Regions from separate parts of the Pseudomonas mercuritolerans genome, predicted to be linked through region 2. Evidence: riboswitches for the same ligand, from Rfam matches in the RefSeq annotation. Region 2 holds a riboswitch; each other region holds the start of a gene.
The links. Region 2 has a riboswitch for cobalamin ahead of ND528_RS27590 (CbtB domain-containing protein). Riboswitches for the same ligand answer to the same signal wherever they lie in the genome.

Region 1 (3,268 bases), on a different contig from region 2:
GAAAGAACACCCTCGGTCAGTCCCCTCTCCCTCTGGGAGAGGGCTAGGGTGAGGGAAACAGACGACGAGGTATCAGACAATAGCGCGGTAACCTTCAATCTCATCCGGCCAAGCCGTCAGCACTTCAAACCCGCTCTCCGTCACCGCGACCATATGCTCCCACTGCGCCGACAACGAGCCATCCTTGGTCAGCACCGTCCAGCCATCCGGCATGTTCTTCACATGGCGTTTGCCGGCATTGAGCATCGGTTCCACGGTGAAAATCATCCCGGCCTTGAGCTTCAGACCCTGATTGGGAAAGCCGTAATGCAGGATTTGCGGTTCGTCGTGATAGACCTTGCCGATGCCATGGCCGCAGTACTCGCGCACCACGCTGAAGCCCTCCGCCTCCGCCAGGCTCTGGATCGCGTAACCGATATCGCCCAGCGTTGCGCCCGGTTTCACTGCGCGAATGCCCGCGCACATCGCGTCGTAAGTGGTCTTGATCAGGTGCTGCGCTTCAGGAGTCGCCTCACCCACGACGTACATGCGGCTGGTATCACCGAACCAGCCATCCTTGATCACGGCGATGTCGAGATTAACGATGTCGCCATCCTTCAATGGCGTACCCGATGGAATGCCGTGGCACACCACATCGTTGACCGACGCGCAGACGGTTTTCGGAAAGCCGTGATAACCGACATTGGCCGGCACGGCTTTCTGCACATTGACGATGTAATCGTTGCACAACCGGTCCAGCTCATCGGTGGTCACCCCGGCCTTCACATGCGGCACCAGCATCGCCAGTACTTCAGCGGCGAGCTTGCCAGCGGCGCGGGATTTTTCGATGTCGGCCGGGGTATTGATCTTGATCTGGTTTTTCATGCGCTGACGGCTTCCTGAGTCAGTTGTTGCAGATCCAGGCCACCACTCTGTTCGGCGCGGATCAGCAGGCGGCAAATGGCGCTGTGGTCGAGGTTGGGATGCAGCTCGGCGAGCATGCCGATGCGCATCCAGTGCTCGGCCTGCGCGTTGATCGAGCGGCTGAGGGCGTTGCTGGAGATGCGCAGGTTCTCGTGCATGTCCTCTGAAATCTTTACGATGCCCATATATGAATCCGATACGATGTGTATATGGATCGTATATTAGCCAAGCTTACCCCCGGATTGCAAACGCTCCTCCACGGAAACATGCGCCCGTGTAGGAGCTGCCGAAGGCTGCGATCTTTTGATCTTGCACGTTAAAGACCAGATCAAAAGACCGCAGCCTTCGGCAGCTCCTACAAAGGCAGATTCGGCTCCCCTTGAGCGGCCTGATCGACTACCATGCCCGCGCCGGTTTCCACACGGAATTAATAGGGAATCCGAAATGCTTGCACAGCATCAATCGGAACTGCCCCCGCAACTGTAGGTGCCGAGCCTGCTCCTCGACTGCCACTGGGTGAACCCCGGGAAGGCCGGAGCGTGGCGATGACGCATCAGTCAGGAGACCTGCCGGCACAGTGACTGACTAACCGGCGGGGTGTCCGGGAAGGACATCGTGCCGTGCGCATTTTCCCCGTGCCGGCCTTGCGCAGTTTCCACGACCGCGCCCGAGGTGTGTTTCCAACCGTACCCGCCCGCTCCCGTACGGTTCTCCTGGAGACTGCCCCATGCTGCTGCCCCGCCTTGCCACCCTGCTCACCGCTCTCAGCTTCTGCGCTCTGGCACAAGCGGCGCCGACCGCGTATCCGCTGACCGTCGAAAACTGCGGCAGCAGCCTGACCTTTCAGCACGCGCCCGATCGCACGGTGACCATCGGCCAGGCCGGCACCGAAATGCTCTACGCCTTGGGTCTGGGCGACAAGGTCGTTGGCACTTCGCTTTGGTTCAACGACGTGCTGGGCACATACAAAGCGCAGAACGACAGGATCGAGCGCCTCGCCGACAACGAGCCGAGTTTCGAAGCGGTGATCGCCAAACGCCCGGAGCTGGTTGCCGTCGAGCTGGAATGGATGGTCGGGCCGCAAGGCGCGGTCGGCACTCGTGAGCAGTTCCATGAACTGAAGATTCCCACCTACCTGCTCCCCTCCGATTGCGAAGCCAAGGACAACCTCGTCGGCTCGGACGGCACGCGGCTGGCGCCGTTTCGCATCGACAGCATCTACAAAGCCGTGAGCCAGCTCGCAGCGATTTTCGATGTGCAGGCGCGTGGCGAGCAGCTCAATGAGCAGCTCAAAGCCAGCCTCGCGCAGTCGATCGCCACGGCGAAAAAGCAGCAGCGCAAAGACGTCAGCGCCCTGGTGTGGTTCTCCAGCGCCGAGATGGACATCGAGCCGTTCGTGGCCGGGCACAAAGGCGTTCCCGATTTCATGCTCAGCACCCTCGGCGTGCGCAACGTGGTCGAGTCGGATGAAGAATGGCCGACCGTCGGCTGGGAAACCATCGCCAAGGCCAACCCGACTTTCCTGGTCATCGCGCGCATGGATCGTCGACGTTTCCCGGCGGACGACTATCAGAAGAAACTCGCCTTCCTGCGCAGTGATCCGGTGACGCGCAACATGGACGCGGTCAAGCACAACCGCATCATCATCCTTGACGCCATGGCCATGCAGGCCAGCCTGCGCACCTTCGACGGCCTCGAACAATTGGCCAGCGCGATCAACGGCTACGACCTGTTGCCATGAGCAGACGCCTGATCCGTTTGCTGCTGGTGCTGTTGACGCTGTCGGTCGCGCTGATCGGCGGCGTGGCCATTGGTGAGACTTCGATCGAGCCGAGCGTAGTGTTGCAGGTGCTGGCCAACAAGCTGTGGGGCGCCGGTTATGTGCTCGACCCGATCGACGAAGGCATTGTCTGGAACTATCGCCTGACCCGCGCGCTGGTCGCGGCGGCCTGCGGCGCCGGCCTGGCGACGTGCGGGGTGATCCTGCAATCGCTGCTGCGCAATCCGTTGGCCGATCCGTATCTGCTGGGTATTTCTGCAGGCGCCTCGACCGGCGCGGTGATGGTCGCCCTCCTCGGCGTCGGTGCCGGGGCGATTTCATTGTCGGTCGGTGCCTTTGCCGGCGCGGTGACAGCGTTCGTACTGGTGATTCTGTTGGCGCGAGTCAGCGGCTCGGCCAGCGGCACCGGGCAGATCATTCTCGCCGGGATCGCCGGCTCGCAATTGTTCAATGCCCTCACCGCGTTTCTGATCACCCGCTCGGCCAGCTCCGAACAAGCGCGGGGGATCATGTTCTGGCTGTTGGGCAATCTCGGCGGCGTGCGCTGGCCGTCGGTGTGGCTGGCAGTACCTGTGGCTGTATTGG
Region 2 (3,268 bases):
TCTTCTTCGGTGCAGCCGATGGTGCATTGCTTGAGGATCTCACCGTCGATGCCGAGCTCGCCGAACTCATTGACGATCACCGCGATGCGCCGGCCCTGAGCGTTGTCGAGCATGTGCCGCAGCAGCGTGGTTTTGCCCGAACCGAGGAAACCGGTGACGATGGTGACGGGGAGTTTGGCCAGTGTTTTCATCGGTATGCCCTTTGGCAAGCGGCGGGCATACGGGACGAGAACCGGCAGCGCGCGTGCACGCCGGAAGCATTCGCCACCGGATCACCCCGCCCGGTTGTAGTGAGAATCTGTGACGAGGCAGGTCTCCTGGCTGACGGCGTTCAGGCGTGGGGCCTGGCGTTCATTGCGCCTTCCCGCTGGCTCATCGATTGAGCTGGCAGTGGCGTGGCAACGAACATCACCGTTCACAGTTGCGGGGGCAGCCGCGGCTTTGACCGCGTTCCCTTCTTAGCTTCGGCAAGTGCCGAAGAACCTCGAAAGCGCAAGGCTACGCATGGGTCCGTCGTGGGTCAATGGTCGGTGAGTCTGAAACTGGGGGTATATCCGTTGCTGCTGTAACGGCTTCCTATGGTTTCGCTCTTACAGCGAGTCCCTTTTTCAAACGCCGGAGTGCCGGCCCAGCAAAAAGGAACCAAAAGGCTTTGCCCCGGCGTACGGCCCGCTCGCTGGGGCTCGGGGTACCTTCGTTACGGGACCGATCCCGTAACGAAGCCTGCCGAAGGGGCAAAAGATCAAGAGCCAGAGCAAAAGCCCCTCACCCTAGCCCTCTCCCGGAGGGAGAGGGGACTGACCGAGGTGTTCAGGCGAAATACGCCGACTTGCGATATCGAGTCGAATGCAGATTCTGAAAAGCCCGCAAATCGGCTCCCTCTCCCTCGGGAGAGGGCTGGGGTGAGGGGCGGATCCAACACAGATCCAAAGCAGACCACACGCTTTTCACCACTCAACAATGAGCGCAAGCTCGAGTGCCCTTGATCTTGATCCACCGGCGACGTCGGAAGGCTGAGCGGATCAGTCCCGTAGCGAAGGAACCCGAGCCTGCGAGGGCCGAACGCAGCAGCAAGCCTTTTCGGTTACCTTTTTGGCGTCTGGAAAAGGTGACTCGCCGTAAGGGCGAAACCCTAAGCAGCCGTTACCGCAGCAACGGATATACACCCAAAAACATCAAAAAAAAACGCCCCCCTCGCAGCACCAAAAACGCCCGGAAATTGACTAAAAACCCAAACCCATGTTCTCCTGCCCACCTTGTTACGGGTGCCCTTCACAGGGTGAAACGGGAAACCGGTGAATCATGTGCTTTACTCAAAGCCATGTCAGTCCGGTGCTGCCCCCGCAACGGTAAGCGAGCGAAGCGTTAGATCCACTGTGCCCCGGCATGGGAAGGTGACGCTTGCAGGTCGGCGCCAAGCCAACCCCTCGCAAGCCCGGAGACCGGCCCGCAACACCCAGCGCGCGCAAGCGTCGCTGATCACAAACAAACCCGCGGTGGGCGGGCGCTGTTCGAAATCCCTGCGTGCCCGGCTCGCAGGGATTTTCCTGCGCTCTGTTTACCCGCTGACATTTCAGAGGGAAGCGCTATGTCGATCACCAGCAATACCGTCAGCCACACTGACCACATTTCCAGCAGCACCACCTTGGGCCAACGCGTGGCCGCCGCCCTCTTCGCCTCGATCCTCGGTGCCAGTCTGGTCTGGTTCGCCGGTTTCTCGCACATCGAAGCGGTGCACAACGCCGCTCACGATACCCGCCACAGCGCCGCATTCCCATGCCACTGAGGCCTGCCGAGATGATCAAGCGTATCGCGCAAACCGCAGGGTTCACCGGCTTGCTGGCCGCACTGCTCCTGACCCTGCTGCAGAGTTTCTGGGTTTCGCCACTGATTCTGCAGGCCGAAACCTTCGAGAAATCCGAACCGGTCGCGCAAATTCACGAACACGCCGCCGGCACCGCGGCGCACAGCCATGATGGCGAAGCCTGGGAGCCGGAAGATGGCTGGCAGCGTGTGGCCTCGACCACTGGCGGTAATCTGGTGGTGGCGGTGGGTTTCGCCCTGATGCTCGCCGGCCTGTATACCCTGCGCGCGCCAACCAAGACCTCGCAAGGGCTGCTCTGGGGTCTGGCCGGTTACGCGACGTTCGTTCTCGCGCCGACCTTGGGCCTGCCACCTGAATTGCCGGGCACTGCGGCTGCCGATCTCGCATCGCGGCAGATCTGGTGGATCGGCACCGCCGCTTCGACCGCGGTTGGCCTGGCACTGATTGCCTTCAGCCGCCACTGGTTGATGAAGCTTCTCGGTGTCGCGATTCTTGCGGTACCGCACGTGATCGGCGCGCCGCAACCGCAGGTGCATTCGATGCTTGCCCCAGAGGCACTGGAAACCCAGTTCAAAATCGCTTCGCAGCTGACCAACGTCGCGTTCTGGCTGGCTCTTGGCCTGATCAGTGCGTGGTTGTTCCGCCGCAAAAGCGCAGGGCAATATCAGGCATGACCGATGACCGCGCAGCGCCGACCTTCGTGGTCGGCTTCGGCTGCCAGCGTGGCTGCCCGGCCAGTACGCTGCGTGCACTACTCGATCAGGCGTTGCAGGCACACCGCATCGAACTGCGAGCAGTCAAGGCTTTGGCCAGTATCGACCTCAAGCGCGACGAACCGGGGTTGCTGGAACTGGCCAGACAATTGAACCTGCCCCTGCAGTATTTCAACAGTGCAGAGCTGGCGCCCTTCCAGCAGCGCCTCAGCCATCAATCGCAGATCGCCTTTGAGCGCACCGGTTGCTACGGCGTGGCGGAAAGCGCCGCGCTGGCGCTGGCCGAGCTACTGATTCTGGCGCCGGCGAAGCTAATGATTCCGCGGCAGAAATATGCGCAAGCCACACTGGCATTGGCCGGCGCTGCATAAACCTCGATAATCCCCGCCATCGATCATGAGCACGCTTCATCTGCAGTGGGGCTGCGCCTCTTCACAAGGATTCAACGATGACCGTTTACTTCATCGGCGCTGGCCCAGGCGATCCGGAACTCATCACCGTCAAAGGCCAACGGCTGATTCGCAGCTGCCCGGTGATTATTTATGCCGGTTCGCTGGTACCCGCAGCGGTGCTGGAAGGTCACCAGGCCAAAATCGTGTTCAACAGCGCTGAACTGCACTTGGAACAGATCATCGATCTGATCAAGGCTGCCCATACCAAAGGCCAGGATGTCGCCCGCGTGCATTCCGGTGATCCAAGTCTGTATGGCGCGATTGGCGAGCAGATTCGC
Region 3 (3,268 bases), on a different contig from region 2:
ATGCGGTTCGGGCTGGGTACACCGGCACCGGCCTTGCCCATGACTTTCTTCATCACCCAGCCACGAATGCCTTTGCTGTCATCGGGCTTGGGCGGCGCATTGGTTTCCGCCACCAGCACATCGCCGTTGGGCAACACATAGAGCCAGCGTGGGTGATCGAGGCCTTCGGCAAACGCGGCGACCTGGGTGCCGGCCGCAGCGGTCGGTTTCGCACCTTCCGGCCAGCCCACCGCCGGGGCGATGTTCACTGTCGGGATCAGCGTCTTGTTCGGTTCGGGCAGTTTCGGTGACGGGCCGGTGCCGTCGGAGACTTGCAGGCTGGAGGTTTCACCGCAGGCGGCGAGCCCGCCAGCGACGGCGATGATAAGAGCGAGTTGGGCCTTGCGCATTGCTGATCTTCCCTATGAATGCATTCCTAAACATAGAGGAGGGCGCAGGCCCGATGGTTCAACTGCTCAACCGCGGGCTTCCTTGAACAGCACGGCGATGCCCGGATGATAGTTGCCCGCGTCGCTGCGCAATTTGCGATAGGCGTAGGGGAAATACCAGGCGACTGCGCAGGTGTGTTCCTTTTGCAGGTCGTCGACCATGTCCTGCAGTTCTTCAGGGCTGGCGCTGTGCTGGGCTTTTTGCGGAGCAACGAACAGGCAGCCGAGCTTGAGATCGCTGGCGTAGCTGATGCGCTTGGCATCATGGGTGATGTCGAGCAGGGCCTGGGTCAGGTTGAGGTTGTTGACCCGTGGCCAGCGTTGCGTGGCCTGAATGAATGCCCGGTCTTCGCTGCCGGCAATCAACAGATCGGCGCGCGCATTGCGTTCGCCTTCTTCGTTCTGTTTGCGCGTGGCCGTGTCGTTCAGCGTGACCATTTCAGCCATCCACGCCGCTGCCGCGAGCAGGCCGAGATTGGCTTTTTCGTCGTGCCAATATGGCGTGTCGTTGTCGCCGCGAACGGTGTTGTAGCGATCGATACAGTCAAACCAGCGTTCCAGCACCGGGCGCAGGAATTCCAGGCGCGGGTTGCTGATGATCATGCCTTGCATCGTCGTCATCCTTATTGTTGTAGTGGGCTTTTTGGAAAAAGCATGGCTCTTTGATATCACTTGTCACAGTCTGGCACAAGATTGCCGCTGCACATTTGATCAGCGGCAGTTATTCGCGCGCAAAGCGCCTCTTCAATTGACGCTCCACCCCCAACCCTCTAACCTTCGCCGCTTGTTTCAGGTGCTCTGTGGCCCCGCGTCGACAGAGTGAAACAGGGAAGCCGGTGAGTGTGGTCCGCAAGCGAAGCCACGACGATCCCGGCGCTGCCCCCGCAACGGTAAATGAGTGAAAACTGCGCCTTGAGCCACTGCTTCGAAAGAAGCGGGAAGGCGCGCAGTCAGGCGAAACGCCGCTCATGAGCCCGGAGACCGGCCTGATCCATCTCAGCGGCATCACGGTGGGCGATGCCAGGCTTTTTGCCGTCTATTCTTGTGCCTGCCCGCCGTTATCCAGCCTCAACGGAGAGCTCCCCCATGACTGATTCCCCCGAGCGTGACGAACGCCATCTGGCGCGCATGCAGCGCAAGAAAGCCGTGATCGACGAACGCATTGCCAACTCGCCCGACGAATGTGGCCTGGTGCTGGTGCTGACCGGCAACGGCAAAGGCAAGAGCAGCTCGGCGTTCGGCATGCTCGCCCGCGCCATGGGCCACGGCATGCAGTGCGGCGTGGTGCAGTTCATCAAGGGCCGCAACAGCACGGGCGAAGAATTGTTTTTCCGTCGCTTTCCCGAGCAGGTGCGTTTCCACGTCATGGGCGAAGGCTTCACCTGGGAAACCCAGGATCGTCAGCGCGACATCGCCGCTGCGACCGCCGCTTGGGAAGTCTCCCGCGAATTGTTGCGCGACCCTTCGATCGGCCTGGTGGTGCTCGATGAATTGAACATCGCCCTCAAGCACGGCTACCTCGATCTCGATCAGGTGCTCAGCGATTTGCAGGCGCGTCCGCCGATGCAGCACGTGGTGGTCACCGGTCGCGGCGCCAAGCCGGAAATGATCGAGATGGGCGACACGGTCACCGAGATGGGCATGCTCAAACATGCCTTCCAGGCCGGGATCAAAGCGCAGAAAGGCGTCGAACTTTGAAGCAACCACGTCACTGCCCGGCGGTATTGATCGCCGCGCCGGCCTCCGGTCAGGGCAAGACCACCGTCACCGCCGCACTCGCCCGTTTGCATCGCAATCAGGGGCGCAAGGTCCGCGTGTTCAAATGCGGGCCGGATTTTCTCGACCCGATGATCCTCGAACGCGCCAGCGGTGCGCCGGTGTATCAACTGGACATGTGGATGGTCGGCGAGCAGGAAAGTCGCCGGCTGTTGTGGGAAGCCGCCGCCGAAGCCGACCTGATTCTGATCGAGGGGGTAATGGGCCTGTTCGACGGCACGCCATCCAGCGCTGATCTGGCGCGCCACTTCGGTGTGCCGGTGCTCGGCGTGATCGATGGCACCGCCATGGCGCAGACTTTTGGCGCCTTGGCGCTGGGCCTGGCGAAGTATCAGCCGGACTTGCCGTTCGCTGGCGTGCTGGCCAACCGCGTCGGCACCTTGCGCCATGCGCAATTGCTCGAAGGCAGCCTCACTGAAGGTCTGCGCTGGTACGGCGCGCTGTCCCGCGAGACCGGCATCGAATTGCCGAGCCGCCACCTCGGCCTGGTTCAGGCCAGCGAATTGAATGATCTGGATCTGCGTCTCGACGCGGCCGCCGATGCGCTGGCCAGCAGTTGCCAAGTCGCGCTGCCACCGGCCGTTGAATTCGCCGCGCCTGACGTCATTGCCGCCGAGCCTCTATTAAAAGGTGTGCGCATCGCTGTTGCCCGCGATGAAGCCTTTGCCTTCACCTATGGCGCCAGTCTCGATCTGCTGCGGGCGATGGGCGCCGAGCTGCAATTTTTCTCGCCGATCCGCGACACGCAATTGCCCGAGGCGGACAGCCTGTATCTGCCGGGCGGCTATCCAGAGCTGCATCACGTCGCGCTGGCGCAAAACGCCTCAATGCTTGCAGCAATCCGCGCGCACCACGCGGCGGGCAAGCCGTTGCTCGCCGAATGTGGCGGCATGCTTTATCTGCTGGATTCGCTGACTGATGTCGAAGGTACTCGTGCTGAGCTGGTCGGTTTGCTCAAGGGCGATGCGGTGATGCAGAAGCGTCTGGCGGCGCTGGCGTTGCAGGCAGTTGAGCTGCCGGAAGGGGAGTTGCGTGGGCATACCTATCATCATTCCCTGACCACC

Region 1: linked by a shared signal. The riboswitch ahead of ND528_RS09355 (ABC transporter substrate-binding protein) and the one ahead of ND528_RS27590 (CbtB domain-containing protein) in region 2 are both predicted to bind cobalamin.
Region 3: linked by a shared signal. The riboswitch ahead of cobO (cob(I)yrinic acid a,c-diamide adenosyltransferase) and the one ahead of ND528_RS27590 (CbtB domain-containing protein) in region 2 are both predicted to bind cobalamin.

What each region holds. Positions count from the first base shown of each region.
Region 1 is NZ_JAMSHA010000003.1:204,002-207,269, forward strand. Features, by position in the region: gene map (type I methionyl aminopeptidase) at 73-864, opposite strand; gene ND528_RS09350 (ParD-like family protein) at 861-1,088, opposite strand; cobalamin riboswitch at 1,298-1,491, shown strand; gene ND528_RS09355 (ABC transporter substrate-binding protein) at 1,631-2,644, shown strand; gene ND528_RS09360 (FecCD family ABC transporter permease) at 2,641-3,268, shown strand, end outside.
Region 2 is NZ_JAMSHA010000013.1:67,059-70,326, forward strand. Features, by position in the region: gene cobW (cobalamin biosynthesis protein CobW) at 1-191, opposite strand, end outside; cobalamin riboswitch at 291-502, opposite strand; cobalamin riboswitch at 1,247-1,465, shown strand; gene ND528_RS27590 (CbtB domain-containing protein) at 1,589-1,786, shown strand; gene ND528_RS27595 (CbtA family protein) at 1,798-2,499, shown strand; gene ND528_RS27600 (cobalamin biosynthesis protein) at 2,496-2,909, shown strand; gene cobM (precorrin-4 C(11)-methyltransferase) at 2,987-3,268, shown strand, end outside.
Region 3 is NZ_JAMSHA010000001.1:863,285-866,552, reverse strand. Features, by position in the region: gene ND528_RS04030 (PQQ-dependent sugar dehydrogenase) at 1-389, opposite strand, end outside; gene ND528_RS04025 (hypothetical protein) at 456-1,040, opposite strand; cobalamin riboswitch at 1,203-1,432, shown strand; gene cobO (cob(I)yrinic acid a,c-diamide adenosyltransferase) at 1,515-2,126, shown strand; gene ND528_RS04015 (cobyrinate a,c-diamide synthase) at 2,123-3,268, shown strand, end outside.